One region of the Microbispora sp. NPDC046973 genome, then DNA from elsewhere that is predicted to be linked to it. Evidence: riboswitches for the same ligand, from Rfam matches in the RefSeq annotation. Region 1 holds a riboswitch; each other region holds the start of a gene.
What was found. Region 1 has a riboswitch for cyclic di-AMP ahead of ABZ860_RS02775 (C40 family peptidase). Riboswitches for the same ligand answer to the same signal wherever they lie in the genome.
Positions count from the first base shown of each region.

Region 1 (7,366 bases):
CGATCACGGGCTTCCGGTGGCGTTCCAGCTGCTCCTGTATCCCATGCTGGACGACCGTACGGCCCTGGTGCGCGACCATCGGGGACGCGGCAGGGTCGGCTGGACGGCGCGCTCGAACACGTACGCCTGGACCTGCTATCTCGGTCGCGGGCCGAGCGTCGCCGAACCCCGCCCCTATGCCGCGGCGGGCCGCCGGGAGGATCTGCGTGGCCTGCCGCCCGCGTGGATCGGCGTCGGCGACCTCGACCTGTTCTACGCGGAGAACCTGCGCTACGCCGAACGGCTCGGGGCGGCCGGCGTGCCGGTCGACCTCGTCGTCGAGCCCGGCATGTACCACGGCGCCGACTTCGACCACCAGGCGACCGTGCCGTCGATGCGCGCGTTCCGCCAGGGCATGCTCGACGCCCTGGCCGCCGGGCTCACGCTCGGCCCGGCAGCGGCCCGCCCCTCGACTCCGTGACCGGTCGACCGGACGGGAGGGAGCGGGGGCTCATGCGCCGGGAGGACCCGGGGGTGGAGGCCGGTCGGCCGCCACCCCCGGTGATCCTTGCCGATCAGGCGATGGTGCAGGGGCTTCCGTTGAGTGTGAACGCGGTGGGCTTGGCGGCGTTGCCGGTGTGGGTGGCCTGGAAGCCGATCTCGGTGGTGGCTCCGGGGGCCAGCGAGCCGTTGTAGCTGACGTTTGTCGCCGTGACCTGTCCGCTGGTGGGGGAGTAGGTGGCGTTCCATCCGTTGGTGATGGTCTGTCCACCGGGGAGGGTGAAGGCCAGCGACCATCCGTTGACGGCCGAGGAGCCGGTGTTGGTGATGGCGATGTTCTCGGTCAGCCCGTTGTTCCAGGCGTTCACGGTGGCGCTCACCCGGCAGGCGCCCGAACCTTCACTGGGCGAGGCCGACGGCGACGGCGACGGAGAAGGCGACGACGACGGGGACGCCGAGGGGGACGCCGACGGGGACGACGACGGGGACGCGGAGGGCGAAGGCGAGGGGGAAGGAGACGTGGACTGGAACTGCGTGAAGAACTTCCACACCTCTCCCGAAGTCCAGGTCCTGGCACCGCTGGTAGAGGTGGACCCGTCGTTCGGGGAGGGGGTGTGGTCCCCGTCGAAGGCGGCCCACACGACCGGGTATCCGGCCCGGCACCCCGAGTAGGCGGTGATGATGTGGGTCAGGCTGCCCTGCGCCGGCTCCCGCGGGGTCATGGGGGTGCAGCCGTTGTTCGTGACGAACCTGTCGCGCAGCGACCGCCCGTTGGAGATGTTGAGCACCGAGTCATGGGTGCCGTGGATTCCCATGTACGCGACGGGCTGGGTGCCGCCGTTGCACCCGCTGAGCTGCGCGCCGGAGTAGACCGCGACCGCGCGGAAGACCGTCGGCCGGGCACACGCGACCGCGAAGCTCATCGAGCCGCCGTAGCTCCACCCCATGGCGAAGCGCTGCGTCGTGTCGACACAGAGGTCGCTCTCGACGCGCTTCAGCACGTCGTCGGTGAAGGTCAGGTCTTCACCGTTGGTGTTGCCCCAGCCGTTGTTGATGCCCTGGGGCGCGATGAAGATCGTGCTGTTGTTCGACAGCTGCTTGAGCCCGTAGTAGGCCCAGACGGCTCCGTCCGATCCGCCGCTGTCGACAATCTGGGCGGTGCCGTTCAACCAGTGGTACGCCATGATCAACCGGTAGGGGCGGTTGTTGTCGTAGTTGTCGGGAATCCGCAGGATCCAGGTGCGACTCTTGCCGCTGGTCGTGATCGTCTGTGAACCGCTTCTCAGCGTCGGGGCCTTGCCGCATCCGGCGGTCGCCGCCGCGGCGGCGACCGTCGAGGACGACGTGGTCGCGCCGAGGCTGTCGCTCAGTGCCATGCGTCCCGTGGTCAGGACGAGAAGCGCGGCGGCCGCGACAGCGGTGAAGATGGTTCTCTGTCTCAACTTCACGCAACTCCCTTTGCCGTTCGAAAATCGACATGCGTCGATAGGGAAGCCATTTGTTTTTCCTGCATCTGGTGGAGCGTCCGCAGCCGGCACGTGCGTGCCGGCCGAGCGGCTCCCCGGACGGATTCGAACGCTAAGTGAGCCCACCGTCAGTCGACCCCGGGGAGCGCGGCGACCGGCCGTTGCCGGCGTGCGCGTGCTCGCCCCTCCCTGCTGCAGAAGAGCAAGGCGAGTTCAGCTGTCCGTCGGCGTTCGCATGGCGCCTGCCGCGTTCTCTCCTCGGCGGTTGTGCTGGAGAACGGCCGAAATCCCGGAATGCGGCCCCTTATCCGGTGAATGCCGGATGAAGGCGGCCTATGCCGAGCTCTGCCGATCCCAATCAATTCGCCTGGCATGCGGCGACGACATGTTAGCGCTAACAGTGACGGGGGCGGACCAAGTGCTCCTCTCTGCCGGCCGACTGGAGGTGGTGGTGAAGCGGAGCAAATATGAAGTCATGAGACCCTGTCAAGAATTGCGCCTTCTCGTCGAGAGGCCCTCGGCGGTGACCGTTCATTTCCGGGGTGCGACCAGGGAAGAAGCCGCGGCCGCCGTTGACGCCGCGATGAAAATTTCAACCGTCGCCGGCTCTGCGCCTGCGGCGACGAGGCCGCATCCGGCATCGGCCGGTGGCGGCGGTCGTCAGCACCCCCCGTCGCCGGGAAACGCCCGGGCGGTTCCGGAGCAGACGGCCGGGATGGGGGCGATGACCGGCGGCCGGAGAGTGCCGCTCCTCCGGATGCGCCGGCAGGCACGAGGAACGTGGGTGCGTCTGCTGCCGTTCTCCTACCGGCTCGAACAGCCGTTGCTCGCCCACAAGGTGCGGGGCGCGTGCCGCGTCGTCAGCGGGCGAACTTCTCGATGGCGGCCGGGGTGACAGGGGTGAAGAAGTTGACGAGGTTGCCGTCGGGGTCGCGCAACAGGAGCGACCGGTTGCCCCAGGGCATCGTGGTGGGCTCCTGGACGAACTCCTCGACGAAACCGGCCAGGTTCCGGTGCACGCCGTCCACGTCCTCGACGAGGAATTCGATGATCACGCTGTGGTTGGCGGCCGGCCGGGCGGCGCCGGGGGCGAAGAGCGGGACGGTGCGGGTGCTGCCGATCGCGAGGGTGGCGGAGGCGGTCCTGAGCTCGGCGAAGTCCTCGCCGAACCATCGGGCCCGCGCTCCGGTGGCTCGCTCGTAGAAGTCCACGAGGCGCGCGACATCGCCCGTGATGACGCGGATCGATACGAAGTCCATGGTGATCTCCCTGGTACGCGGGGTCGTTCTCCCGAGGCACACTAGGAGGGATACCGGACAGAAACCGCCCACTATTGTCACTAGGTTGTGTGACGTGGCCCGACCTACTCACCGCGTGCTCACGCTGCTGGAGCTCCTGCAGTCGGGCGGCATCCGGACGATGGCCGAGCTCGCCGACCGGCTCGGCGTCGACGAGCGCACCGTTCGGCGGTACGTGGACCACCTGATCGACCTCGACGTACCCGTCGAGTCGGTGCGCGGCCGCTACGGCGGATACCGGCTCGCCCCCGGATACCGCCTGCCTCCGCTCATGCTGAGCGACGACGAAGCGCTCGCCGTGCTGCTCGGCCTGGTCGCCGGTCGCCGGGCAGGGCTGATGACGACGACGGGCACGGCGAGCGAGACGGCGGCGGCCAAGATCCGGCGGGTCCTGCCCGAGCGGCTCGCCCGCAGGCTCGACACCGTGCTCGAATCCCTCGCCTTCACGGCTCCGCCCGGCGAGTTCGCCGCCCCGGAGACCGCGGTCCTGCTCTCCGTGGCCGACGCGGTGCGCCATCGCCGGCCGATCTCGATCAGGTACACCGCCGCCGACGGCCGGCGCAGCGAACGCACGCTGCATCCCTACGGGCTCGTCGCCCATTCGGGCCGGTGGTACGTCACCGGTGCGGATCCCGAGATCGGCGAGGATCGGACCTTACGGCTGGATCGCATCGCGGACGCGAGGACCCTGCCCGGTTCGTTCGAGCCGCCCGCCGGGCTCGATCCGGCGCAGCACGTTCTGTCGGGGTTCGCCAGGGCTCGGTATCGGCACGAAGTGGTCCTGCGGATCCAGGGGACGGTCGAGCAGATCCGCGCCCGGCTTCCCGCCGGCGTCGCGACTGTGGAGGAGTCCCCGCCCGCCGGAGGCGCGGACCCCGAGACCGAGGGCTGGCTCCGGGCCGAGCTGCGAGCGGAGCGGCTCGATTGGTTGCCTCCGGTGCTCGCGTCGCTCGACCGGCCGTTCGTCGTCGAGCGACCGGACGAGCTTCGCGGCCTCGTGGCCGCGCTCGCGGACCGGCTCGCGGCCTCCGCCCGGAGGGTGCCGCCCGCTCCTGGCACAGTCGTCGCCTGAAGCGACCGCGACTGCAGTAGGCGCGGCCTCGATGCGCGCCGCCGCTCACCGGTCCGCGGCTGCGTGTAGATAGTGGTCGATCGCGGCGAAGGTGGCTACCGGCTGTTCGATGTGCGGCAGGTGGCCGGCTTCCGGAATCACCTCCAGCCGGCCGTCTCCGAAGGCGTCGGCGTAGGCGGCGCCGTAGGCGGGAGTGACGATCCGGTCGCTTTCTCCCCACAGCAGGAGAGTGGGGACGTCGACGTGTCGCAGCCGGCGGAGCAGTTTGGGGTCGTGCATATAGGGGTCGCCGGCCAGCGTGCGCATGGTGGCCATGTCGGCTGCCCGGCGCGCGAGTTGGTCGGCGGGAACGCCGGCCGGGTCGGCGTAGAAGCGCTGCGAGTCGTGCCAGGCGTACTCGGCGACGCCGCGGGCGTCGAGGGAGAAGAAGTCGCGGATCGGCTCGCCGGGGATGTGCACGCCGACGGCGTCGATCAGCACCAGTCCGGTGATGATCCCCGCGGTGTCGCGTACGGCCATCTCGGCGGCGGTCCAGCCGCCGAGAGAGGAGCCGACGACGAGGACGTCGCGCAGTCCGAGCCGATGCAGACAGTGCAGGTAGGCCAGGGCGAGGTCGTCTATGCCGGTGAGCCATAAGGGGCGGTGGGTGCCGTCCCAGCCGGGGTGCACCGGCGTGATCGTGTGCGTCGTCCGGCGAAGGTGCCGGGCGAGTCCGGCGACGGTGGCGGGGCCGCCGCCGCCGTGCAGGATCAGGGCCGGTCTGCCGGTTCCGGCTTCCGACACCGTGAGGGACAGGTCGTCGTAGAGCGGGATGGTGTTCATGGGCACAGCATAACTAAGGATGTTTAGTTAAACTAGCTTAGTCTCCTACTAAACTCATGCCGTGCATGGCGATCTGCAAGAACTCGGACGAGCGGTCAAACAGGCTCAGTATCGGCAGCATCGGGCCCTGGAGAGCGGGCTGTCCGCGATCGGCGCGACGCTGGCCCAGTGGGATGCTCTTCGGGCGATCAGCCGTTCTCCCGGGGCGTCGGCCCGGGAGCTGGCCGTGGCGACCTTCCAGACCGAGCAGGCCTTCGGAACCCTCGCCGGTCGGCTGGTGGCCCAGGGGTGGATCGAGCGCCGGCCCGGGCGCGGCCGGCGCATCGAGCACCATCTCACCCCTTCCGGGGAGCGGGTCCTGGAAGCCGGGCACAGGGTCGCCGACGAGGTGCTCGCCAGGTGTTACACCGCGTTGTCGGACGGGGACCGCGGGACCCTGCTTGCCCTGCTCCAGCGCCTCATCGCAGAGGACGCGTAGTCTCCGGCCTCTGGCCGGCCCTCGGCGGGGATTTCCCGGGTGGCGCGCCCCCGGGACATCCCCGCCGAGGAGGTCTCCCCGGCCCGAGGTCAGACCCCGGGGCGTACGGCGGTGAGGAAGCTGCTCCTCCAGTAACCGTTGAGCCTGTCGACACTGACCACCGCGCCGCTGTGGGGAGCGCTGATCACCTTCTTGTGCCCTATGTACATGCCCACGTGGCCGCCGCCGCTGGTGAAGATGAGGTCGCCGGGCTTGAGGTGCGCCAGGGAGACCCTCTTCTTGACGGCATCGAGCATCGACCAGGTCGTGCGCGGGAGCTTGACGCCGGCCTTGCGCCAGGCGAACTGGACCAGCCCGGAGCAGTCGAACGCCCGTGGGCCCGTGGCGCCCCATACGTACGGATCGCCGAGGTGCTTCTTCGCCACCTTGATGGCGCGCTCGGCCTTCTCCTGCTGGAGGGCCGACTTGGTGAGCTTCGTGTTCGCGGAGTCGTCCGCCGTGGTCGCCGCCGGAGCCTCGCCGTTGTACGGGGTGGTCACCGTGACGGGGGGCTCGGGCGGGATGACCGCCGAGGCGGGGGGCGGGGCTGTCACCGTCCCCGACATGGCGGCCGCGGGGAGCGCGCTCAGGGCTCCCACGGAGGCGGTGAGCGCGGCGCTACTGAGAGTGACGCAGGCAATGCGGAGCAGAGTGGTGGAGTTGGCAGACAGGGGATCTCTCCCTAGGGTCTTCCGCTTGCGCCTACCGGGTTAGCTGACGGATTCGGGCGGGGAAGTCGCCCTACGGCGCTGGCGCGCCGATTCACCCCAGACCTTCGTCGAAGGTCGATTGGTTCCCCGGCTCCGAGCCTCCTTGCTGCACGGATTCGGCATCACCGGCGCCCAGGGGGGCGGAGAGGACGTGGCGACGGTGACAGTGGATGTTCGTTTTCGAACACGGCCTGGCCGGGTTCATAACGGCGGTGTCACGGGGACCCCGTCGTTGGGCAAGGAAACTACCAAGTAGCCACATATTGCCGCAAAGGGCATGAAAAGGGTAAAGATCACATAAAAAGGATTAAAAGGTAAAACCCGCAGGTCAGGCGGCCCTTGGAGGGGCAAATGTGGCGCTCGTCACACTCGCCGACGGCGTCCGGGTGCGGGGGCGGGCGCCATGGCCCCGCGTGCGCCTCGCGAAAGATCGGCCTGGGCGGCGAGGAGCTCGGCGTACTTGCCGGGCACGGCCATCAGCTGCTCGTGGGTGCCGCGTTGGACGATGCGTCCTGAGTCGAGGACCAGGATGAGGTCGGCGTCCCTGACTGTGCTGAGGCGGTGGGCGATGATGATTCTGGTCTGGGGGAGCCGGGCCAGGTTGGCCTCGATGGCGGCTTCGGTGGTGCTGTCGAGGTTGCTCGTGGCCTCGTCGAGCAGGAGCACTTTGGGCCGGGACAGTACGGCGCGGGCCAGGGCCAGGCGCTGCCGCTGGCCGCCGGACAGGCCGCCGCCCTCGGTCAGCATGGTCTCGTAGTTCATGGGCATGGCCATGATCTCGTCGTGCAGTGCGGCCAGTTCGGCCGCCGCGACGACGCGCTCCAGTGGGGCGTCGGGGTCGTTGAGTGCGATGTTCTCTCGTATGGTGCCGTTGAACAGGGACGGGTCCTGGGTGACGACGCCGAACTGGCGGCGCAGGGTGCGCAGGTTGAGCTCGCTCGCGGGGACGCCGTCGTAGCGGATCTCGCCCTCGACCGGGGTGTGCAGGGCCAGCAGAAGCC
Region 1 is NZ_JBEYWQ010000001.1:560,669-568,034, forward strand. It holds gene ABZ860_RS02745 (alpha/beta hydrolase) at 1-460, shown strand, start outside; gene ABZ860_RS02750 (cellulose binding domain-containing protein) at 555-1,928, opposite strand; gene ABZ860_RS02755 (VOC family protein) at 2,807-3,205, opposite strand; gene ABZ860_RS02760 (YafY family protein) at 3,300-4,316, shown strand; gene ABZ860_RS02765 (alpha/beta hydrolase) at 4,362-5,138, opposite strand; gene ABZ860_RS02770 (MarR family winged helix-turn-helix transcriptional regulator) at 5,200-5,616, shown strand; gene ABZ860_RS02775 (C40 family peptidase) at 5,706-6,209, opposite strand; cyclic di-AMP (ydaO/yuaA leader) riboswitch at 6,340-6,497, opposite strand; gene ABZ860_RS02780 (peptidase domain-containing ABC transporter) at 6,729-7,366, opposite strand, start outside.

Region 2 (7,366 bases), on a different contig from region 1:
CTGGTGCGGGCGGAGCCGTCCGGGCGGGCCGTCGCGGTGGTCTCCTCCGACCGGGAGGTGGCCGAGTCGGTGCGCCGCATGGGCGCCCGGCCGGTGCCCTCGCTCCTGCTGCTGCGCCGTCTCGGCCGCGGCTGAACGCCGCATCCGCGCTCCGGCTCCGGGTCGTCACAGTGAGTGATGACTGCCGCGAATACCTGCGAATAGGTTGAAGCTTCAAGATCGCCTAGATAGAGTCGCGCCGCAGGTTTCGTTGATCTAAAGGGGGCCTCAGTGCGAGGGCGTGTGCCGGCGGCCGCCGGTCTGGTCGCCGTGGTCCTGCTGACGCCGGTGACGGGCGCGCAGGCGGATCCGAAGCCCACTGTCGCGCAGGCCAAGGCGAAGCTGAGCAAGCTCAACGAGCAGGCCGACAAGCTCGTGGACCGCTACAACGCGGCCAACGAGAAGTGGAAGAAGGCGAGGCAGAAGTACCTCGCGATCAACGACGACTACAAGAAGCAGAACGTCCGGGTCGAGGCGCTGCGCTCCGGGCTGGTCTCGATGGCCGTCAGCAGCTACCAGGTCGGCGAGATGGGGTCGTGGGGAGGCGTCTTCTACAGCTCCGATCCCGACGCCATGCTCAGCGGCCTCGCCACGCTCAACCACATGTCGGCCGAGCGGGCCGGGCGGCTCAGGGAGTACGAGGGCGCCATCAAGGACCTCAAGGACCGCCGCGACCAGAGCAAGGCGGTCTACAGGGAGGCCACCGACGTCAGGGGCGAGCTCGCCGACGAGAAGGAGAAGGTCGACAAGCTCGTCCGGGAGCAGATGAAGCTGCTGCGCTCGCTCGGGACGTACAACCCCGGCAACCCCAACAGCGCCGGCGTCGTCTACACCGGTCCGGCGTCCGGCAACGCGCTGTCGGCCCTCCAGTTCGCCTACAAGCAGGTCGGCAAGCCCTACCGCTACGGGGGCACCGGGCCGGACTCCTGGGACTGCTCGGGGCTCGTGCAGGCCGCATGGGCGGCGGCGGGCGTGACGCTGCCCCGGACCAGCTACGAGCAGTGGGCCTGGGGTGCGAGCCGCAGGGTCTCGCTGGACGAGCTCCAGCCGGGCGACCTTCTCTGGCACGCCGGTTACGGTCACGTCGGCATCTACGCCGGCGACGGCAAGGTCGTCCACGCGCCGCAGACCGGCGATGTTGTGAAGATTGTCACACTCGCCGAGTATCACGCGATCGGAGCTGTGCGCCCCTGAGTGTCCGGCGGTCTCTGTGATCCCTGCGCCAGCTGTGACTTTTGTGACCGCATTTAGCCGTTGTTGCCCAGATTGTGAGCAGAGTCACACTTAGCCGATCGTGGTACGGGTAAGCTGCGGTTTCTTCTTCTCCGCCTTCGTTATCCGATCTTTATCCGGCGGGAGGGCTTTGCCGAACACGGCGAGTCCTCGGTAGCTTCTGGGCCGCGGCGAGCACGCCTCGCCGCGGCGCACCCGGTCCGGCCGGCCGGGGCGCGCAGTCATCCACCGTCATCGGCGTCCTCCATCACCCTCCCCTTCGCGGGATCCCCAGGCGCCGGTGGCCTGCCGAGTCCGTGCAGTCAGGAGGCACGGAGCCGGGGAACCATCGACCTTCACGCGAAGGTCCGGGGTGAATCGGCGCATCGCGCGCCGTAGGGCGACTTCCCCGCCCGAACCCGTCAGCTAACCCGGTAGGCGTGAGCGGAAGACCCGAGGAGAGATCCTGTCTACCACCCCCGCTAGTCTGTCCCGTATTGCCCGAATTGCCCTTGGTGGTGCCGCTTTGACGGCATCCGTAGGGGTCGCCGGAGCACAACCGGCGGCGGCCGACACGGTGACGGTCACGGTCGTCAAGACGGCCACAGCGACGAAGACGGCCACGAAGACGGGCACTGCGACGAGCGCGAAGACCGCCGCCCGCACGGCCGCCGCGAAGAAGCAGACCAAGAAGCACGCCGCCAAGCGGAAGATCAGCAGGGCCTCGCTCCAGCGGGTGAAGGCCCAGCGCGCGGTGAAGGCGGCCGAGAAGCAGATCGGCGATCCCTACCGCTACGGAGCCACCGGACCGGGCGCGTTCGACTGCTCGGGCCTGGTCCAGTACGCCTGGCGCAAGGCGGGCGTACGGCTGCCGCGCACGACGTGGTCCATCCGCAGCGCGGTCAGGAAGAAGGTGTCCTGGGGCGACTTCAAGCCCGGTGACCTGATCTTCACCAGCGGCGGCGGCCACGTCGGCATGTACGTCGGGCACGGCAAGATGATCCACGCTCCGCACACCGGCACGCGGGTCAGGATCGACAAGCTGGACGCCTACCGGAGGAGCACCTTCGTGGGTGCCGTCCGCCCCGGCGTCTGACGGGCACCGGTCACCAAGCCCCCTCGACCGGCGCCCTCCTCACGGCCCCGTCCACCTCGCCGAGGTGGGCGGGGCCATGGCATGTGCTGGTCGGGGAGTGCCGGACAGGACCTAGCATGCTCGGCGTGACTGTCACGAGCGGCGTGCCCGGGGGCGTGCCGAGCGTGCGCGCCGAGGCCCATCGGCGCCAGCCCGACGATCGGCCCCGCGGGGGCCGTCCCCGCAGGATCGCGGCCGCGGCCGTCGCGCTGGCCGTGCTGCTGACCGGGCCCGCCGCCGCGGCTCCGCCCGACCCGCTGCTTGCCCTGCGGCTGGATGCCCGCGCCGCCGTGCGGGAGCATCCGGGCATGTGGACCGGCGCCTCCGTCGCCCGCGGCGCGCGTGCCGTCGTCGTCGGGTCGCCTCGGCCGCTGGTCGCCGGCATCGCCGCGCTGGCCGATCGCGGGGGCCGTACGGTGACGAGGGTCTGGGGCGGGCACAGTGGCGCGGTGGTCCTCGTGCCGCGCACCGAGGAGCAGGCCGCCGTGCTGGCCGCGCCGGCGAAGGTGGACGGCCTGGCGGCCGTCGCCACCGGCGGCCGCGTGATCGTGCAGCCGGCCGCGTTCGCCCGCCTGTCGGCGACCGGCCGACTGGTCGTCGTGACCCATGAGCTGACGCACGTCGCGACCACCGGTCCCCGCGCGGTGCCGATGTGGCTCATGGAGGGCTTCGCCGACTACGTGGGCTACCTGGACAGCGGACTGCCGGTCCGCACGGTCGCCGCCGAGCTGGCCGCTGACGTGGCGGCCGGGAGGGCCGCGCTGGACGGCCTGCCGGGGCCCGCCGACTTCGTCGCCAGGCCCGCCCAGGCGTACGAGGAGGCGTGGCTCGCCTGCCGCTACATCGCCGCCCGGTTCGGCGAGCGGAGGCTGGTCGCCCTCTACCGCGCGGCGCTGCGCGAGGAGATCGGCGCCGCCCTGCGGGAGGTGCTCGGGCTGACCGCGGACGGCCTGACCCGCGGATGGCGCTCGTACGCGCGCGAGCGGCTCGCCCGGTCCTGATCCTGATCTCCCAGGGGCGACGGTGCGACCGCGGCTGCGACAATGCGTTCTCGGGCGGCGCGGGCGGACCGCGCGGCCACGCCGGCAGCGGGGGTGAGGATGACGAAGCGGACGCTGATCGTCACGAACGACTTCCCGCCCAGACCGGGCGGGATCCAGGCGTTCGTGCACGGCCTCGCCGCGCGCAGGCCGCCCGGCTCCGTGATCGTGTACGCCCCGCGCTGGAAGGGGTGCGAGGAGTTCGACGCCCGCCAGCCGTACGAGGTGGTCCGGCATCCCTCCTCGCTGATGCTGCCGACGCGCTCGGTGGCGAGGAGGGCGGCGGCGCTGGTCGAGGACGGCGCCACCGTCGTCTTCGGGGCGGCGGCGCCGCTGGGGCTGCTCGCTCCCGTCCTGCGCGCCGCGGGCGCGGGCCGGATCGTCATGCTCACCCACGGGCACGAGGCGTCGTGGGCCCGCCTGCCGGGCGCGCGCGCCCTGCTGCGCCGCATCGGCGCGGGGGCCGACGTCGTGACCTACCTCGGCGAGTACACCCGCCGCCGGATCGCCCGGGTCGTCCCCGCCTCCAGGCTCGTACGGCTCGCGCCCGGCGTGGACACCGCCGTCTTCCACCCGGGAGCGGGCGGCGACCGGGTCCGGGCGTCCCTCGGCCTGGGCGACCGGCCGGTGGTCGTGTGCGTCTCCCGGCTGGTGCCGCGCAAGGGCCAGGACGTGCTGCTGCGGGCGTGGCCGCTCGTCCTTCGGCGGGTGCCCGGCGCGGTCCTGCTCCTCGTCGGCGGAGGTCCCCTGCGGCGGTCGCTGGAACGGGCGGCCGCCCGGGCCGGCCTGCGCGGCTCGGTGGTCGTCACCGGGTCCGTCCCCTGGGCGTCCCTCCCGGCCTACTACGACGCGGGCGACGTGTTCGCCATGCCCTGCCGCAGCCGGTTCGGGGGGATCGACGTCGAGGGCCTCGGCATCGTCTACCTGGAGGCGTCGGCCACCGGGCTGCCGGTGGTCGCGGGCTCCTCCGGAGGCGCCCCCGACGCCGTACGGCACGGCGAGACGGGACTGGTGGTCGACGGCATGTCGCACACGGCGGTGGCCGGCGCGCTGTGCGACCTGCTGGCCGACCCGGCCCGCGCCCGCGCGATGGGCGAGCGGGGCCGGGCCTGGATCGAGGAGGAGTGGCGCTGGGACCTCGTCGCGGCCCGGTTCGCCGCACTGCTGTGACGTGCGGCCGCCTCAGCCGCTGAACACCTCCACGAGGAGGAAGCCGTTCAGCGCGCTGATCACAGCGGCGACGACGACTCCGGCGACGGTGGTGAGGCGGCGGTTGACGAGGTCGCCCATCAGCTTCCTGTTGCCGGTGAACGCCACGAGCGGGACCAGGGCGAACGGGATGCCGAAGGACAGCGCGACCTGGCTCAGCACGAGCGCCCGCGTGGGATCCACCCCGGCGGCCAGGACCGCCATGGCCGGGATGATCGTGACCAGCCGTCGTGCCAGAAGCGGCACGCGGCGGCGCAGGAACCCCGCCATGATCACCTGCCCGGCGTAGGTGCCCACGCTGGAGGAGGCCAGGCCGGAGGCGAGCAGCGCGAGCGCGAACGCGACGGCCGCCCCGGGGCCGAGGACCTGTCCGAGACCGGCGTGGATGGCCTGCAGGCTGCCGGGGTCGCCGCCGCCGAACGTGGCGGCGGCCACGGTCAGCATCGCCATGTTCACCAGCCCGGCGGTGCCGAGGGCGACGACGATGTCCATCCGGCTGGCGCGCACGGCCTCCCGGCGCACGTCCTGCCTGCGCCCGCCCTCCTCGGGCCCGTCGTCCGCGCCCTGATGCTGCGTGAGGGCCGAGTGCAGGTAGACGACGTGGGGCATGACGGTCGCCCCGACGATCCCGGTGGCCAGCAGCAGGCTGTCGGTCCCGGCCAGGCGGGGCACGAAGCCGCCCGCCACGCCCGCGAGGGACCCCGACAGCAGCACCTGGTAGGCGAATCCGGCCAGGACCACGCCGAGCATCGCCGCGACGGTCGCCTCGAACCGGCGGCGTCCGCGCGGCGCGAGCATGAGCAGCAGCGAGGAGACGACGGCCGTGATGGCGGCGGCCGGCAGCAGCGGCACGCCGAACAGCAGGTTCAGGGCGATCGCCCCGCCGATGAACTCGGCCAGGTCGGTGGCGGCGGCGACCAGCTCGGCCTGCACCCACAGCGGCAGGCTCACCCGGCGCGGCAGGTGGTCGCGGCACAGTTCGGGCAGGTTGCGGCCGGTGGCGATGCCGAGCTTGGCGGAAAGCGCCTGCACGAACATGGCCAGCACGTTCGCGAGGGCGATCACCCACAGCAGCATCGTCCCGTACTGGGCGCCGCCCGCCATGTTGGTCGCGAAGTTGCCCGGATCGATGTACGCCACGGAGACGACGAAGGCGGGACCGCACAGGCCGGCCAGCCGCGCCAGGCGGCCCGGCGCGGCCCGCCCCTCGGCGTGTACGGCGGGCGCACGCCCGTTCAGGGGACGGCGGGAGTCGAGCACGAGAGCCTCACAGGGAACACGAAAGCCTCACAGGCAAGGAACCCGGCGTGCGGCCCACCCCGCCGGCCTCGGCGTGGCGCGGGCGGCGCGCCGGTGCGGTACGGCACGTGCGGACGTCAGGTGCCGTGGGTTGAGCGTGGTGCGGTGGAAAGGTGGTGCGGTGGAAGGAGCGGAGGCCGGTGTGCGAGCGGCCTCCGCGTTCGCTCACGGCTCGACGGAGCTCGGTCAGGTGAGCTTGTCCTTGAGCTTGCCCACGGGGCCCACCTCGGTGCCGAGGGCGGGGCTCTTGGGCTCGCCCATGCTGCCGTCGTAGGTGTCGTACAGCTTCGGGTCGGGCGGCGGCGCCATGGCGGCGTCCCCGAGCGGCTCCGGGTTGAGGAGGTAGGCGAACTGGTGGCGGCCGTCGGGCTGCGGCCCGCTCGCCCAGCCGCCCGCCTGGCCCTCGGTGCCGTCGGACAGGTCCCAGATCGTCTCCGCGTGCTCGGCGTACTCCTCGTCGAACAGCGCGTCGGGCACGACGACGTCCTCCAGGCCGTCCGCCTGAAGCTCCTCGATCGCCTTCAGCCACAGGTTCTGGTGCAGGGTGTCGCGGGCGAGGTTGAACTTGAGCATGTTCTTCACGCCCGGGTCGTCGGTCATGTGGTAGAGCCGGGCGGTCTGCAGCCTGCCGTGCGCCTCGGCCGCGACGTTCGCCCGGAAGTCCGCCAGCAGGTTGCCGCTCGCGACGATGTAGCGGCCGTTCCAGGGATAGCCGTTGCTGTCGGCGGGCAGGGGGCCGCCGCCGGACACGATGGCCTGCTGCGGATCCATCCCGCCCAGGACCGCGCCGAGCACGGGGTCGGCGGTGGCCATCTTCGTGACCGCGGTGGAGGGCGCGCCTTCGAGGAGGCGGGCGACCATCGTGGCGATCATCTCGACGTGCCCGATCTCCTCGGTCGCGATGTCCATGATGAGGTCTTTGTACTTGCCGGGCATGCGGCAGTTCCAGCCCTGGAACAGGTACTGCATCGTGACCGTCATCTCGCCGTAGGCGCCGCCGATGAGCTCCTGGAGTTTGCGCGCGTACACCGGGTCGGGCTTTTCGGGCTTGGCCTCGAACTGCAGGCGGCGGGTGTGCCGGAACATATGACTCCTTGCGTAGGAAACCACAGGGAGCCGCAGGCCTTACGCGGGCTAAGGGCGCGACCCCGCTGGTGCATGTGGTGGGGGGTCACGCATAAATCCCAACACGTGCCGCAACGGGACCACAGGAGCGACACCTAACGAAGGATCCAATGGATGGACAGGTGCCGCCCTACGCCGCGATTGGGCGCGAAGAAGCCGCTGTTCCCGCATATGCGACACACCGGCGTGCGCGTGCGGGCCAGGAAAGGAGTGGGTCAGGGTTTGCGGCCGATGCCGCCGGCGACGCAGACGCCGCCGAGGTCGAGGGGGTAGCGGACGGGTTCCTCGGGACGCCACTCGGGCACGT
Region 2 is NZ_JBEYWQ010000002.1:404,439-411,804, reverse strand. It holds gene ABZ860_RS05960 (NYN domain-containing protein) at 1-135, shown strand, start outside; gene ABZ860_RS05955 (NlpC/P60 family protein) at 271-1,233, shown strand; cyclic di-AMP (ydaO/yuaA leader) riboswitch at 1,549-1,703, shown strand; gene ABZ860_RS05950 (C40 family peptidase) at 1,778-2,347, shown strand; gene ABZ860_RS05945 (hypothetical protein) at 2,473-3,387, shown strand; gene ABZ860_RS05940 (glycosyltransferase family 4 protein) at 3,487-4,596, shown strand; gene ABZ860_RS05935 (Nramp family divalent metal transporter) at 4,609-5,895, opposite strand; gene ABZ860_RS05930 (manganese catalase family protein) at 6,121-7,020, opposite strand; gene ABZ860_RS05925 (SAM-dependent methyltransferase) at 7,275-7,366, opposite strand, start outside.
Region 2: it holds a riboswitch for cyclic di-AMP, as region 1 does, so the genes downstream of both, ABZ860_RS05950 (C40 family peptidase) here and ABZ860_RS02775 (C40 family peptidase) in region 1, are expected to answer to the same signal.

Region 3 (7,366 bases), on a different contig from region 1:
GGTGGTCGAATACCTCGGCCGGTTGCGGGCGCTCGGGGTCGACGAGCGGATCGTCCAGGCCGAGCGCGACGGCTGGATCCCGCTGGCCGCGCACTCGCCCACGCGAGTCCCCGAGTGGATGGCGCGCAAGCGGGAGCAGCTCGACGACCCGCGGCTCGTGGACTTCTACCGCTCCCTCAGCCAGGCTCTCGACCGAGCCGACGACGACCCGCGACTGGTCGAGCTGGCCGACAAGCTGGCCGCCTACATCACGCGCATGGCCGACGAACGGGGCGAGGACTACCTCGACGACATCGACATCGAGTCACCGCTTGTCACGCCGATGGACAGGCTGGCGTTCGACACCGTGCCGCCGGCGCGCCGGCTGATCGAGCTGCTGAAGCAGCGAGGCTGGACGGGCTGGACCAAGCTCGAGCGCGTGGCCCCCAGGCCGGGTGCGGCTCCCCGGTAGTGCCGGCACGGGTCAGGTGTGCGATTCACGGACGGGCGTCGTCCTGGAGACGGCGCTCTCGCCTGCCGCGGGCGAGTTCGGTGCCCAGGGCGTCGAGGCGCTGGCTCCAGAAGCGGCGGAAGTGGTCGAGCCAGGTGTCGACCTCGCGGAGCGGCGCCGGGTCGACGGCGTACAGGCGCCGGGTGCCTTCCGCCCGCACCGTCGCGAAGCCGCTTTCCCGCAGCACGCGCAGGTGCTGGGACACCCCGGGCTGGGAGATCCCGAACTCCTCCTGCACGATCGCGCCGATCTCCCCGGCGGAGCGCTCGCCCTCGGCGAGCAGTTCCAGGATCCGGCGGCGTACCGGATCGCCGAGGACGTCGAACGCGTGCATGCCGTCAGGCTCGCAGCTCGCGCTCATACAGGTCAATTCGGAACCGGGACGCTCTCGGCGGGGACGGCGAAGCGCGCCGGGATCACCGGCGCGCTGGTGAGCCGTCGTCCGTCAGGATGAGGCGGTGGCGGAGGCGGAGGCGTCCGCGGGGTACATCGGGTAGCCGTACCCGACCACCTGCCAGGTGGGGCGGACGCGGGCCTCGACGGCGCCGCCGTCGCCCGTGTTGCCCTCGATGGTCCGGATGGTGCCGTCGCCGTTGTCCTTGACGACGAAGCCGACGTGCACGATGTCGTCGATGTCCTTGCTGCCGTTCCAGTTGAAGAACACCACCGCGCCCGGCTTGGGCGTGCGGCCCCAGCGGCCGTGGTCGGCGAACCAGTGGGCGTGCTCGACGGTGTAGGCGTCGGAGCCCATGACCGGCCCGATGCCGAGCTGGTGGCCGACCCAGGAGACGAACATGTCGCACCAGGCGGCGTTGAGGTAGCCCTTCAGGGTTCCTCCGTCGCGGGCGAGGGTCTCGCGGGCGCGGGGAGTGGACATGTACCACTGCTGGAACTTGGTTCCGCCGCCGTTGGCGTTCTCGCTGATCCCGACCTGGCTCCTGGCCAGGGTCAGCACGTCGGCCGCGCTGACCTTGGGCAGCGTGGAGGCGATCTCGGCCATGGACTGCGCGGCCGCCGGGCCCTTGCCGCTGGCCGGGTTGTCCGCGTGCGCGGCCGGCGTCGCGATCAGCACGGCCGAGGCGAGGGCCCCGCCCGCGAGGGCAGCGCGAACACAGGTGTTGAGGACGTGCATGGTGGGGCGTACTCCCTTACTTCCATGCCGCCTACCGGGTTAGCTGACGGGTTCGGGCTGGAAGTCGCCCTACGGCAGGCATGCCGATTCACCCCAGGAGAGGTGGGTCCCCGGCTCCGCGCGGACGCGGACTCGGCGGCCGGGCGGCAGGCCGGGATCGGCCGGCCGCGTCGGTCTGAGGAGGGCTTCTTGACCATTGAGATGAGCAAGTGCGCCCTGAGCTGCCTAAAAGGTAATAGACCAGGTCAAACCGGTCAAGTTAGAACAACTCAGATTTTACCGGCCAGTAGGCAGCAAACCCGGCGGGCCGGGTAACGGCCGCCCCAGCGATCATCGGCGGCAGCGGAACCCGGGCTCACCCGGGCAGGCGTACGGTCACCGACAGGCCGCCCTCCGGCCGGGCCAGCGCCTCCACCCCGCCGCCGTGCGCCACGGCGATGGCACGGACGATGGACAGGCCGAGCCCCGCCCCCCGTGCGGAGCGTACGCGGTCGCCGCCGAGCCGGCGGAACGGCTCGAACAGGTCGTCCACCTCGTAGGGCGGAACCGGGGGCCCGGTGTTCTCCACCGTCACGCTCACCCCGGCCTCGTCCTCCCGCAACCGCACCCAGATCTCCCCGTCCCGCACGTTGTACTTGATCGCGTTCTCCAGCAGGTTGAACAGGCAGCGTTCGAGGAACAGCGGATCGCCGTGCGCGACCGCCGGGCACAGGTCCTCGTGGACGACCACCTTCCTGCGGCGCGGCTGCAGGTCGATCTGCTCCATCACCACACGGACGATCTGCCGCAGGTCGACCGGCCTGCGGGCGGTCAGCTCCTGCTCCGACTGCGCCAGCATGAGCAGGCCCTCGATCAGCCGCTCGTACCTCGCGTTGGTGCCGAGCAGCGCGCGGGCCAGCGCCTTGAGGTCCTCCGACGCCGCCGGCTCCTCCAGCGACACCTCCAGGACCGTACGGTTGACCGCCAGCGGGGTGCGCAGCTCGTGGGAGGCGTTGGCGATGAACCGGCGCTGGGCGTCGAACACCCGGTGCAGCCGGTCGAGCATCGCGTCGAAGGTGTCGGCGAGCCGCTTGACCTCGTCCTGCGGGCCGCGCAGGGCGATCCGCTCGTGCAGCGTGCTCTCCGACAGCCGCTGCGCGGTCTCGGTCACCCGGTCCAGCGGGCGCAGCGCCCGGTCGGCCACCAGGTAGCCCAGCACCACCGCGACGGCCCCCACGAGGACCATGACGGCCACCGACGACCTGAGCACATCGCTCAGCACGTCGGCCGCCCCCTGCTCGACGTTGGTGCGCACCCGCTGCGCGAGCATGTCGCTGTCGGGCAGCGTGGTCCCCATGACGGCCCCGGGAGCGCCGACGCCGGTCACCTTCGACGCCACCGCCACCACGAAGCGCTGGTTGAGCGCCCGTGCGGTCAGCAGGTGGGTGAACCACAGCAGCACCGACCCCGCCACGAAGAACAGCCCGCCGTACAGCAGGGTGAGCCGCATCCGCAGGCCCAGCCTGCCCCAGAAGGACATCGCGTGGAACAGAGCGCGGATCACAGCCGGTACCCCCGGCCCGGCACGTTCTCGATCACCGGCGGCTCGCCCAGCTTGCGACGCAGCGAGGTGATCGTGACGCGCAGCACGCCCGTGCCGGCGTCGGCGTGCTCGTCCCACACATTCGCGCGCAGCCGGGCCGAGGTCACCAGCCCTCCGCCGGCACGCATGAGCTCCTGCAGCACGTCGAACTCCTTACGGCCCAGCGCCACCTGCCGCCCGTCCCGCACCACCGTACGGCGGGCGGGGTCGAGCCGGATCCCGGCCCGCTCCAGCACCGCAGGCACCGCCCGGGGCGAGCGCCGGGCCAGCGCCCGGATCCGGGCCACCAGCTCGGCGAACGCGAACGGCTTGACCAGGTAGTCGTCGGCGCCCAGGGACAGGCCCCCGACCCGGTCCCGCACCCGCCCGGCCGCCGTCAGCATGAGGATGCGGCTCGCGCCACTGGCCGTGACCAGCTCCCGGCACACGTCGTCGCCGTGCACCTCGGGCAGGTCGCGGTCGAGCACGACCACGTCGTAGTCGACGTAGGCGGCCAGCTCAAGCGCCTCCTGACCGTCGTAGGCCACGTCCACCGCGATCGCGTGCAGCCGCAACCCCCGGGCGACGGCCTCGGCCAGCTGTTCCTCGTCCTCGACCACGAGCACCCGCATCCCAACCTCCCGCTCGGCTCCGAGACTGGCGCAGGCGGTGTTAGCCGCGGATAAGCGGATCTCGCTTATCCGCGTTTAGCACCGCCTCCGCTGGAGTTGGGCCCCATCCCGGGCGACGCCCTGGACGAGAAGGAGCGACAGAGGAGGAACGACCCATGCGCTTACGACCGCTGCGTGCCCTGGGCCCGGCATTCGGGCTCGCACTGGCACTGGCCGGCTGCGGCGCGGCCCCCGCGGACGACGGGATCGCCAGCGCGGGCGGCGCCACGCCGGGCACCGCGGGCGGCGCCGCGGCCAGGCCGTCCGCGTCGGCCACGGTGGACCGCCAGGAGGCCCAGCTCAAGTTCGCCCAGTGCATGCGCGAGCACGGCGTGGACGTGCCCGACCCCGATGCCGACGGCCGCGTCCGCATCATGGGCAAGAAGGGCGACGAGGCCGCGATGCAGAAGGCCATGCAGGCCTGCCAGCACTTCATGAAGGACGCCGTCGGCGACAAGCTCGGCGGTGACGACCCCGAGGCGCGCGACCGGATGGTCAAGTTCGCCCAGTGCATGCGCGAGCACGGCATCGACATGCCCGACCCGGCCCCCGGACAGGGGATCCAGGTCAAGATCAAGCCGGGCCAGGAGAAGGCGATGGAAGAGGCGCAGAAGGCCTGCGAGGAGTTCGCACCCGGGAGGAAGCCGTGAGGAAGGGCCTGGTGATCGCGGGCGCCGGCGTCCTCGCCCTGGCCGCCGCGGGGACCGCCGTCGCCGTGGCGGGCGGCGACGGCGCCGGCGCGGCCGAGCCGTCCGTGCCCCCGGTCCCCGCCACCGCGTCGATCACCCGCCAGGACCTGATCGACACCAAGACCGTGGAGGGGTCGCTGACCTACTCCGGCGAGCGTCAGGTGAGCACCGACGCCTCCGGCACGGTCACCTGGGCGCCCGCCGAGGGCACGGTCGTCCGGCGCGGCCGCCCGCTGCTCAGGGTCGACCGCAGGCCGGTCGTCCTCATGTACGGCTCGCTGCCGATGTACCGCCCGCTGCGGCAGGGTGTCGACGACGGCCCGGACGTCGAGCAGCTCGAACGCAACCTCAAGGTCCTCGGCTACGGCGACGACCTGACCGTGGACGACCACTTCAGCTACGCCACCTATCTGGCCGTCAAGGAGTGGCAGGACGACGCGGGGCTGCCCGAGACCGGGCAGGTGGACGCCTCCCAGGTGGTCTTCCTGCCCGCCGCCGCCCGGGTGACCGACGCCAAGGTCGAGGTCGGCGGCAGGACCGCCCCCGGGCATCCGGCCCTCACCGTGACGGGCGTACGGCGGCTGGTGCACGTGGACCTGTCCACCGACGACCAGTCGCTGGCCAGGAAGGGAGCCAAGGTCACCGTGGAACTGCCCGGCGGCGAGCGGGTCACCGGGAAGATCACCTCGGTCGGCACGGTGGCCGAGGCCGTTCCCTCCGGGCAGGGACAGGACGAGGGCAGCACCATCGACGTCGACATCACCCTGAGCAAGACCCCCAAGACCCGCCTCGACAAGGCCCCGGTCGAGGTGGAGCTGGTCAGCGAGCGGCGAAAGAACGTGCTGGCCGTGCCCGTGGAGGCGCTGCTGGCCCTGCGCGAGGGCGGCTTCGGCGTCGAGGTCGTCGAGGGCGCGTCCACCCGCGTGGTCCCGGTCGAGCTCGGCGCCTTCGGCAGCGGCATGGTCGAGATCACCGGCGCCGGGCTCGCCGAGGGCATGAAGGTCGGGGTGCCGGCCACATGAGCATCCCGCAGCCCGAGCAGCCCTACGTGGTGGAGCTGCGCGAGGTGACCAAGGTGTACGGCGGCGGCGTCCGGGCCCTGCGCGGAGTGGACCTGCTCGTCGAACGCGGCGAACTGGTCGCCATCGCCGGGCCGTCCGGCTCCGGCAAGTCGACCCTGCTGCACCTCGTCGGCACCCTGGACCGGCCCACCACGGGCACCGTACGGATCGCCGGGCACGACGTGGCCGGGCTTTCCGACCGCGAGCTGTCCGCGCTGCGCGCCCGCCACCTCGGCTTCGTCTTCCAGCAGTTCCACCTCGCGCCCGGGGTGAGCGCGCTGGACAACGTCGCCGACGGCCTGCTGTACACCGGCACGCCGCTGCGGGTGCGGCGGGAACGCGCCGCCGCCGCGCTGGAGCGGGTGGGCCTCGGCCACCGCCTGGGCCACCGCCCCAACCAGCTGTCCGGCGGCGAGCAGCAGCGGGTGGCGGTGGCCCGCGCCGTGGCGGGCGACCCGCCGCTGCTGCTGGCCGACGAGCCGACCGGCAACCTCGACTCCGCGGCGGGCGCCGAGGTGCTGGGAGTTCTGCGCGACCTGCACGCCGCCGGCACCACGATCGCGGTCATCACCCACGACCCCGAGATCGCCGAATGGTGCCCGCGGCAGGTGCGCGTACGCGACGGCCACGTCGTCGCCGACGCCGGGCCGGGCGAAGGACGCCGCCCTCCCGGAGCCAATCCCAAAGCGGCGCCCGATCGCCGGACAGCGGAGGCGGGGGCGGCGAAGGGAGCACCACGATGACCCGTCAGCGGCTGACCCCCGCCAGGCTCGGGCCGTCCGATGTCCTGCGGACCGGCGCGGCCGGGCTGCGCACCCGCCCCGCGCGGGTGGTGCTGTCCGCGCTCGGCATCGCCATCGGCATCGCCACCATGATCGCGGTGCTGGGCATCTCGTCCTCCTCCCGCGAGCAGTTGCTGCGCCAGCTCGACCGGCTCGGCACCAACCTGCTCACCGTCGCGCCGGGGCAGACGCTGTTCGGCGAGGAGGCCAAGCTGCCCGTCGAGGCGCTCGGCATGGTCCGGCGCATCGGGCCGGTCCACACGGCCTCGGCCACCGGAACGGTCGACACCACGATCCGGCGCACCGACCGCATCCCCAAGGCCGTGACCGGCGGCATCGCCGTCCAGGCCGCGACCGCCGACCTGCTCACCACCCTGGAGGGCCGGGTCGTCAAGGGCGCCTGGCTGAACGCCGCCACCGAGTCACGGCCCGCCGTCGTGCTGGGCGCCAAGGCCGCCGAACGGCTCGGCATCTCCAGGACCGGCGTACAGGTCTGGATGGGCGAACGGTGGTTCACCGTCGTCGGCGTCCTCGGCCCGATGCCGCTCGCCCCCGAGATCGAGCGCTCGGCGCTCGTCGGGTTCCCGGCCGCCGAGAAATATCTGGGCTTCGACGGCCACCCGACGACCATCTACGAGCGGTCGGCCGAGGAGTCGGTGGAGGCCGTACGGGCCGTGCTGCCGCGCACGGTCAACCCGGAGAACCCGGAGGAGGTCACGGTCAGCAGGCCCTCCGACGCGCTCGCGGCCCGGGCGGCGGCCGCGAGCGCGTTCACCAACCTGCTGCTCGGCCTCGGCGCGGTCGCGCTGCTGGTCGGCGGGGTCGGCGTGGCCAACACGATGGTGATCTCGGTGCTCGAGCGGCGCAAGGAGATCGGCCTGCGCCGCTCGCTGGGCGCCACCCGGGGGCAGGTGCGCCTGCAGTTCCTCGCCGAGTCGCTGCTGCTGTCGGCGCTCGGCGGGATCGCGGGCGCCGTGCTG
Region 3 is NZ_JBEYWQ010000021.1:72,635-80,000, reverse strand. It holds gene ABZ860_RS31075 (MerR family transcriptional regulator) at 1-451, shown strand, start outside; gene ABZ860_RS31070 (metalloregulator ArsR/SmtB family transcription factor) at 477-824, opposite strand; gene ABZ860_RS31065 (CHAP domain-containing protein) at 936-1,622, opposite strand; cyclic di-AMP (ydaO/yuaA leader) riboswitch at 1,637-1,770, opposite strand; gene ABZ860_RS31060 (HAMP domain-containing sensor histidine kinase) at 1,978-3,165, opposite strand; gene ABZ860_RS31055 (response regulator transcription factor) at 3,162-3,815, opposite strand; gene ABZ860_RS31050 (hypothetical protein) at 3,971-4,504, shown strand; gene ABZ860_RS31045 (peptidoglycan-binding protein) at 4,501-5,565, shown strand; gene ABZ860_RS31040 (ABC transporter ATP-binding protein) at 5,562-6,347, shown strand; gene ABZ860_RS31035 (ABC transporter permease) at 6,344-7,366, shown strand, end outside.
Region 3: it holds a riboswitch for cyclic di-AMP, as region 1 does, so the genes downstream of both, ABZ860_RS31065 (CHAP domain-containing protein) here and ABZ860_RS02775 (C40 family peptidase) in region 1, are expected to answer to the same signal.

Region 4 (7,366 bases), on a different contig from region 1:
GGAGCTCGTCGACGTGGCGGTCCCCCGCTTCGCCGACGCGGCGGCGGTGATGGTGCAGGACCGCCTCATGGCGGACGGCGAGTTGTCGCCCAGGCCGGTGGACGGAACCACCCTCGTCCGCCGGGTCGCCCTGGGCGTGGCCGGCGCCGATCCGGACGCCTGGGTGAAGGCCTTCCCCGTCGGCGAGGCGACGGTCTACCCGGCGGTCCTTCCGCAGGCCCAGTGCATGGCCGGCGGCAAGCCGCTGATGTACCCGGCGCTCGACAAGGAGAGCGCCCGTCTGATCGGCGCCAGCCTGGACCGGGAGGACACGGTCACCTCGCTCCTGACCGACTCGTCGTTCCTCGCGGTGCCCCTGCGGGCGCGGGGACGGGTCCTCGGCTGCATCATCTTCACCAGGCACCCGGGCAGCCTGTCGTTCGAGGAGCAGGACGTGGTCGTGGCCGAGGACCTGGCCGCCCGCACCGCCCTGTGCATCGACAACGCGCGGCTGTACACCAGGGAGCGCAGGACCGCGCTGACCCTGCAGAGCAGCCTGCTGCCCGTCGAACTGCCGCAGGCGCTCGGCATGGACATCGCCTCGCGCTACCTGCCCGCCAGCGACCTCATGGGAGTCGGAGGCGACTGGTACGACGTGATCGCCCTGCCCGGGTGCCGTACGGCCCTGGTGGTGGGCGACGTCATGGGCCACGGGACCAGGGCGGCGGCGACCATGGGCCAGCTCCGCACGGCCGCGCGTACGCTCGCGAGCCTCGACCTGCCGCCCGACGAGGTGCTGTTCCGGCTCAACCTGATGAGCCAGGACCTCGACCCGAGCCAGATCGCGACGTGCATCTACGCCGTCTACGACCCGGTGACGCGCAATTGCGCGCTCGCCCGTGCCGGGCACGTGCCGCCGATCCTGCTGCACCCCGACCGGTCGACCGAGATCATCGAGCTGCCCTCGGGCCTGCCTCTCGGCATCGGCAGCGACCCTCTGGAGTCGTGCGAGCTGGTCCTGCCGGCCGGGAGCGTGCTCGCCCTCTACACCGACGGCCTCGTGGAGAGCCGGGAGCGGGACCTGGACGCCGGGATCATGGGGCTGCGCCGCCTGCTCGCCGGTCCGGTCGAGGACCTGGAGGACATGTGCGACGTGATCATCAGCAGCCAGCGGTCGGGCCACGAGCGTGACGACATCGCCCTGATGGTGGCGCGGGTGCGCGATCTCGACCCGGACGAGGTGGCGACCTGCCCGTTGCCGTCCGACCCGCGGTTCGTCTCGCACGCCCGCCGCTTCGTCCGCGGCACTCTGCAGAGGTGGGGGCTGAGCAGTCTGGTGGACAGCACCCAGCTCATCGTGAGCGAGCTGGTCACCAACGCGCTCAAACACGGCTGGCCGCCGATCGAGCTGCGCATGCTGCGCGGCCGCACGCTGGTGGTCGAGGTCGTCGACGGCTCCCCCGCCGCTCCCGCCCCGCGCACGGCCACCCCCGACGAGGACACCGGCCGCGGTCTCCAGCTGATCAAGCGGTTCGCCTACCGCTGGGGCACCCGGCCCACCCCGTACGGAAAGATCGTCTGGGTCGAGCAGCACGTCCCTTGACCCGGGCGTTCCCTCCCCGGCGAGCGTGTATGACTGATCGTTGAGAAGAGTTACGTTCGAATGGGGAGTTCGTGGCGAGGAGGGGACATGATCGACATCCGTGACGCGTACCGCAGGGCGCTGGACGGTTTCGGGGACCGCCTCCATCTCGTCCGCCGCGGGCAGTGGGAGCTGCCGACTCCTTGCGTCGACTGGGACGTCCGGGGGCTCGTCAACCACGTCGTGGCCGAGAACCTGTGGGCCCCCGAGCTGCTGTCCGGCCGTACGGTCGCCGAGGTGGGGGACGCCTTCGAGGGCGACGTGCTCGGCGACGACCCGCTCAAGGCGTTCGAGGCGTCCGCGCAGGGCGCCGTCCAGGCGGTGTACGCCGAGGGCGCCCTGACCAGCGTGACCCACCTGTCCTTCGGCGACGTGCCGGGCGAGGAGTACATCACCGAGCTGTTCGCGGACGCGCTGATCCACACCTGGGATCTGGCACGTGCCATCGGCGGGCCGGAACGGCTCGACCCCGAGCTCGTCGCCTCCTGCTCGGAATGGTTCGAGAAGGCGCGGGAGGACTACCGCGAGGCGGGAGTGATCGGGGACGAGCGAGGCGTCCCGGCCGGCGCCGACCAGCAGACCCACCTGCTCGCCGCCTGGGGCAGGAACCCTTAGGTCCTGCCCCCCAGGTCCTGCCCGGCAGGGAGACTAACGCCCTGTGGGCCGTTTGCCGTGGTTGGCCTTCTTCTTCTTGCGTGCCTTCGACTTGCGTGCGCGCCTGCCCATCAGGACCGCCTTCCGTCGAGTACGGCTTTCGCTCACTGTCCTCCCCCGAACCGCGAGCGGCAAGGGGCGGACCCCAACTCAACATGTCCCCACGTGCGTAGGGCATAATTTGTTTGAATCTGTTGACAGGAGTGGTGGATGCTGGCCCAGCAACGGCAGCAGGCGATCCTGGAGAGGGTACGCAGAACCGGCGGGGTGCGCGTCGCGCAGCTCGTACGCGACCTCGGGGTCTCGGACATGACGATCCGCCGTGACCTGGAGGTCCTCGCGGAGCGCGGCCTGATCGTCAAGGTGCACGGCGGGGCGACCGCCACCGGCACCGGCTCCACGGAGGAGCCGGGCTTCGCGGCCAAGTCGGTGCGGCAGCAGGCCGAGAAGGAGGCCATCGCCCGCCGGGCCGCCACGCTCGTACGGCCGGGCAGCTCCGTCGCCCTCTCGGCCGGGACCACGACCTGGACATTGGCCCACCACCTGGTGGACGTGCCCGAGCTGACCGTGATCACCAACTCCGTCCAGGTGGCCGACGTCTTCCACCGGGCGGGACGGCCCGACCAGACCGTGGTGCTGGTCGGAGGCGTGCGCACGCCCTCCGACGCCCTGGTCGGCCCGGTGGCCGTGGCGGCCGTCCGCTCCCTGAACGTCGACACGCTCATGCTCGGCGTGCACGGCATGAGCGTCCGGGCCGGTTACACCACGCCCAACCTGCTGGAGGCGGAGACCGACCGCGCCCTCATCGCGGCCGCCCAGCAGCTCGTGGTCCTGGCCGACCACACCAAGTGGGGGACGATCGGCATCAGCACGATCGCCGCCCTCGGCGACGCCGGCGTGGTCGTGAGCGACGTCGGCCTGCCGGAGGAGGCGCGTGCCGCACTGTCGGAGCACGCCGGCGAGCTCCTCCTCGCCGATCCGTCCGGGGAGACCGAGCTGGAGACCGCCCTGTGACGCCGGACCTCCGGAAGCCCGCCGTGCCCCCGGCCGGACCTCTAAACGCCCGCTCGTGACCCGGGACACCGCACCGTGAAGCTGGAGACCGCTCTGTGAAGCGCACCATCACCCATCTCGCCGACGGCCGTGAGCTGATCTACTTCGACCGGCGCGACGACGCCGACCACAGCGCCACCGACACCAGGGACCTGCCGCCGCGCCCGCTCGCCTCCGAGCTGCGCTACGACCCCCTGATGGACGAGTGGGTGGCCGTCGCCCGGCACCGCCAGACGCGCACCCACCTGCCGTCCGCCGAGGAGTGCCCGCTCTGCCCGGGCCATCCCGGCTCGGAGATCCCCTCGCCGTACGAGGTGGCGGTGTTCGAGAACCGCTTCCCGTCGTTCAGCTTCAACACGGGCGCGTACGAGCAGGTGGGCGGGCTGAGCGAGGTGCGGCCGGGGATCGGGCGCTGCGAGGTCGTCTGCTTCACCTCCGACCACGACGCGTCGTTCAGCTCCCTGAGCGACGAGCAGGCCGAGCTGGTCGTCGAGGCGTGGGCCGACCGCACGGCCGAGCTGTCCTCGCTGCCGGGCGTGGAGCAGGTCTTCTGCTTCGAGAACCGCGGCGCCGAGATCGGCATCACGCTGCCGCATCCCCACGGGCAGATCTACGCCTATCCGTACGTCACGCCGCGTACGCGGCAGATGCTGGACGCCGCCGCCCGCCATCGGGGCGGCAACCTGTTCGCGGACGTCCTGGCCGCCGAGCGGAGGGGCCCCCGGGTGGTGGCCGCCAACGAACACTGGACGGCCTTCGTCCCTGCCGCCGCGCGATACCCGTTCGAGGTGCACGTCTACCCGCACCGCCAGGTGCCCGACATCCCCGCGCTGTCGCCCGAGGAACGCGCCGCCTTCGCGCCGCTCTACATCGAGGTGCTGCGCCGCCTGGACGGGCTGTTCGGCGTCGTCATGCCGTACGTCGCGGCCTGGCACCAGGCCCCGGTCAGCCACCGGCGCGACCTCGCCTATCTCCACCTGCAGCTCTTCACCATCCGGCGCGCGCCGAACAAGCTGAAGTATCTGGCCGGATCGGAGTCGGCCATGGGCGCCTTCGTCAACGACGTGCTGCCGGAGGAGGCCGCTCGGATGCTTCGCGAGGCGATAACGGCTTGATCTCCGATTGGTTGCGACTTCGGTGGCAGCCACCGTTTCTTTACCACTAGTATCCCTGACACCGGCCGTCACAACCGGTACGCCTAATCCCGGGCGCCCCGCCCGGGAGCCGGGGACCCAATCACGCACCTGGGGTCAAGGCAGTGGCCTGCCCGGGCTCCTCCAGCCCGAACCCGTCAGCTAACCCGGTCGGCAGATGGAGAGGAGTGGGCTCTGCCCCGCGCGTTCCCCCTGGCTGTCGGCGTGCTCGCCTCCGCCGCCCTCGTGTTCGGCACGGCCGCGCCCGGTGCGGCCGATCCCAAACCGACGGAGAAGCAGCTCAAGAAGGAGCTGTCGGACCTGCGGAAGAAGGTCGACCGGCTGATCGGCGACTACAACGCCAAACGCGTCGCCCTGGCCAAGGCCCGCGTGGAGGAGCAGGCGGCCCGGGGCCGGCTGGCCAAGGCCGAGGCCGACTTCGAGTCCGCCAGCGACGCCGTACGGCAGATGGCCGGGCTGCGCTACCAGACCGAGAGCGCGATGGCGCTGCCCGACATGAACACCGCGGCGCTGAACTACCAGCTCAAGGAGGAGCAGGCCGCGAGGCTCGCGCACTTCGACCAGGTCCGCGCCGAGCGGCAGCGGGCCGCGGACGCAGCCAAGACGCTGACCGCACAGCTCAAGGCGCAGGCCGCCGAGGTCGCCGGGCAGCGCGAGGACGCCGAGGATCTCATCGACGAGATCAAGGACAAGCTCGACGCGTTGATCCCGATCGCGCCGGGAAAGCGCGCGGGCGGGTCGTGGGCGCCTGAGCTGCCCAGCGGCTCCGACAACATCACGCCCCGGATGCGGTTCATGCGCACGGAGGTCGAAAAGCACTTCGACCTCCAATTTCCGGTCGGCTGCTACCGAGCGGAGAACAGCGGCGAGCATCCTCTCGGACGCGCCTGCGACTTCATGATGAGCTCGGGCGGCGCCATGCCCTCTCCCGGAATGAAGGCCCTCGGCGACACCCTGGCCGCCTGGGCCATCAAGAACGGGCCGAAGCTGGGCGTGATGTACGTGATCTGGCAGCAGCGCATCTACAACCTCGGCCATCCGGGCTGGCGGACCATGTCCGACCGCGGCGGAATCACCGCCAACCACTACGACCACGTGCACATCTCGATGTACTGAGCCCGCAAGCCGTCTACCGGGGACCTCCGGCTGCCTGATCTCCAGAACCCTGCCGCGCACAAGCCGAGCAGCCGCGTAACAGGCTGAGGCGAAGACCCGCGCATCCGTCAAGGGCAGCGGCTCGGATCTGAAATCTCGGAACCCCGTCGCACCTCGCGGCAAGCGACTCGGATCGAGACCTCCCTCAGTCGCCATCGGCGCTCCTCACCGCGTGCTCGTGTACAGCAGGCCCGTACAGCAACTTCTCCTCACATCGGCGTGATCGTGAGCCTATTCGTGAGGCCGGCTTGCAGGCGTCTCATGGCGTGGCGGGCGCTCATCCGCCGACCGACCCGCCTGCTGGGGAACGGCAACGGCTCTCATCGCTGCGCCCGATCAGCGCAGCCTTCCGGTCCTGTACCGAACCTGGGACAGAGCAGACTTCTGAGCCGATTGAGAGCGGCGGGGCCGGCCACCTCGCTGAGCGGGATGGCCGACCCGTTCCGGCTCAGGCCGGGATCTGCTTCTCGTTCCAGGTGTAGTAGACGTAGGTGCTGTCGGGCCCGGTCATCGTGCCGTAGACCTGCCAGAAGCTGTTGGCGCCGGGCGAGTAGCGGAAGACCTTGTCCCCGGGCCGGTCGTCCACGAACACGCTCTGTGACCCGTTGGACCAGATCCGTACCTCGATCGTGAATGTCGAGGTGTCCGGGATGTCGAGGCAGACCTCGTACGTGTACGCCGACGGACCGGCGATGTTGTAGCTACGACCGTCCACCGCCGGCCGCTGGACGTTCGTGGGGACGTAGCTGTTCAGAACCCGGGTGTACCCGCCCGTGGAGCAGTCGACTGCGGGGGCGGCTGCGGACGCGGGACTGATGCCGGCGAGCGTGGCACCGAGGACGCCGGTGACGGCGGCGAGAACGGAGATGGTGCGCTTCATGCCTCTCCTCATCCGTGCAGTGACCCTCCAACCAAGTAGTTGAAGACTGAACTGATTTTGACCCGATTGAGGCATTTCGACAAGCCCGTGCAAGAATCCGTGCACCTTTGAGTCAGATGAGTCACCGCATGGAGCTCGACGAGAAATACCTCAAGGGCACAGGGTCATTCTCGGGTTCCTGCGCCAGGAATAGTTCTCGTGCGGCTTCGAAGTCGTCCGGCGAGTGCCGAAGCCTGCGATAGAGCCATGGATTGCCAAGAGGATGTGCCAATCGAGCCGGCCAGGTCAGTCGCCAGGACGGCAGACGGAGGGGAGCGGGGCGGCCCGGCCGGTGCCGACGTCAGGACGACAGAGCTCCTCTGGCACCGGCGATGATCAATTCGAGGCCGGCGTGGAAGGCGCGGTCCCTGCGCTCTCTGGGCCAGCCGTCGACTCCGGTCTTGCGGGCCTGTTCCTCGATCGCGTAGCCGTTGACGTAGGCCAGGACGGTGTCCACGGCGATGGTGGCCGTGTCGGCGGGGACACCCGCCGCGGTCAGGGCGACGATGAGACGCCTGAAGGTGGTGACAGCCTCGTCGCCCGGCTGGTGGAAACCGGATATGAGGCGGGCGCCGTCGCGGTGGGCCAGCATGACCTCGCGCACGCCGGACGCCACGCCGCGCAACAGCTCGTCCCAGGGGGCGTCGGAGAGCGGAACGACGTCGTCCGCCGGGCTGACCAGGTGCGTCACCATGGCGTCCAGCAGGGCCTGCTTGCTGGGGTAGTGCCGATACAAGGCACTCGCCCGCACCCCGAGCCGGCTCGCCAGCAGCCGCATGGTGAGAGCGTCCAGGCCCACCTCGTCGAGCA
Region 4 is NZ_JBEYWQ010000056.1:2,311-9,676, reverse strand. It holds gene ABZ860_RS41660 (SpoIIE family protein phosphatase) at 1-1,582, shown strand, start outside; gene ABZ860_RS41655 (TIGR03086 family metal-binding protein) at 1,670-2,236, shown strand; gene ABZ860_RS41650 (DeoR/GlpR family DNA-binding transcription regulator) at 2,486-3,289, shown strand; gene galT (galactose-1-phosphate uridylyltransferase) at 3,385-4,443, shown strand; cyclic di-AMP (ydaO/yuaA leader) riboswitch at 4,514-4,652, shown strand; gene ABZ860_RS41640 (hypothetical protein) at 4,687-5,598, shown strand; gene ABZ860_RS41635 (hypothetical protein) at 6,086-6,517, opposite strand; gene ABZ860_RS41630 (TetR/AcrR family transcriptional regulator C-terminal domain-containing protein) at 6,858-7,366, opposite strand, start outside.
Region 4: it holds a riboswitch for cyclic di-AMP, as region 1 does, so the genes downstream of both, ABZ860_RS41640 (hypothetical protein) here and ABZ860_RS02775 (C40 family peptidase) in region 1, are expected to answer to the same signal.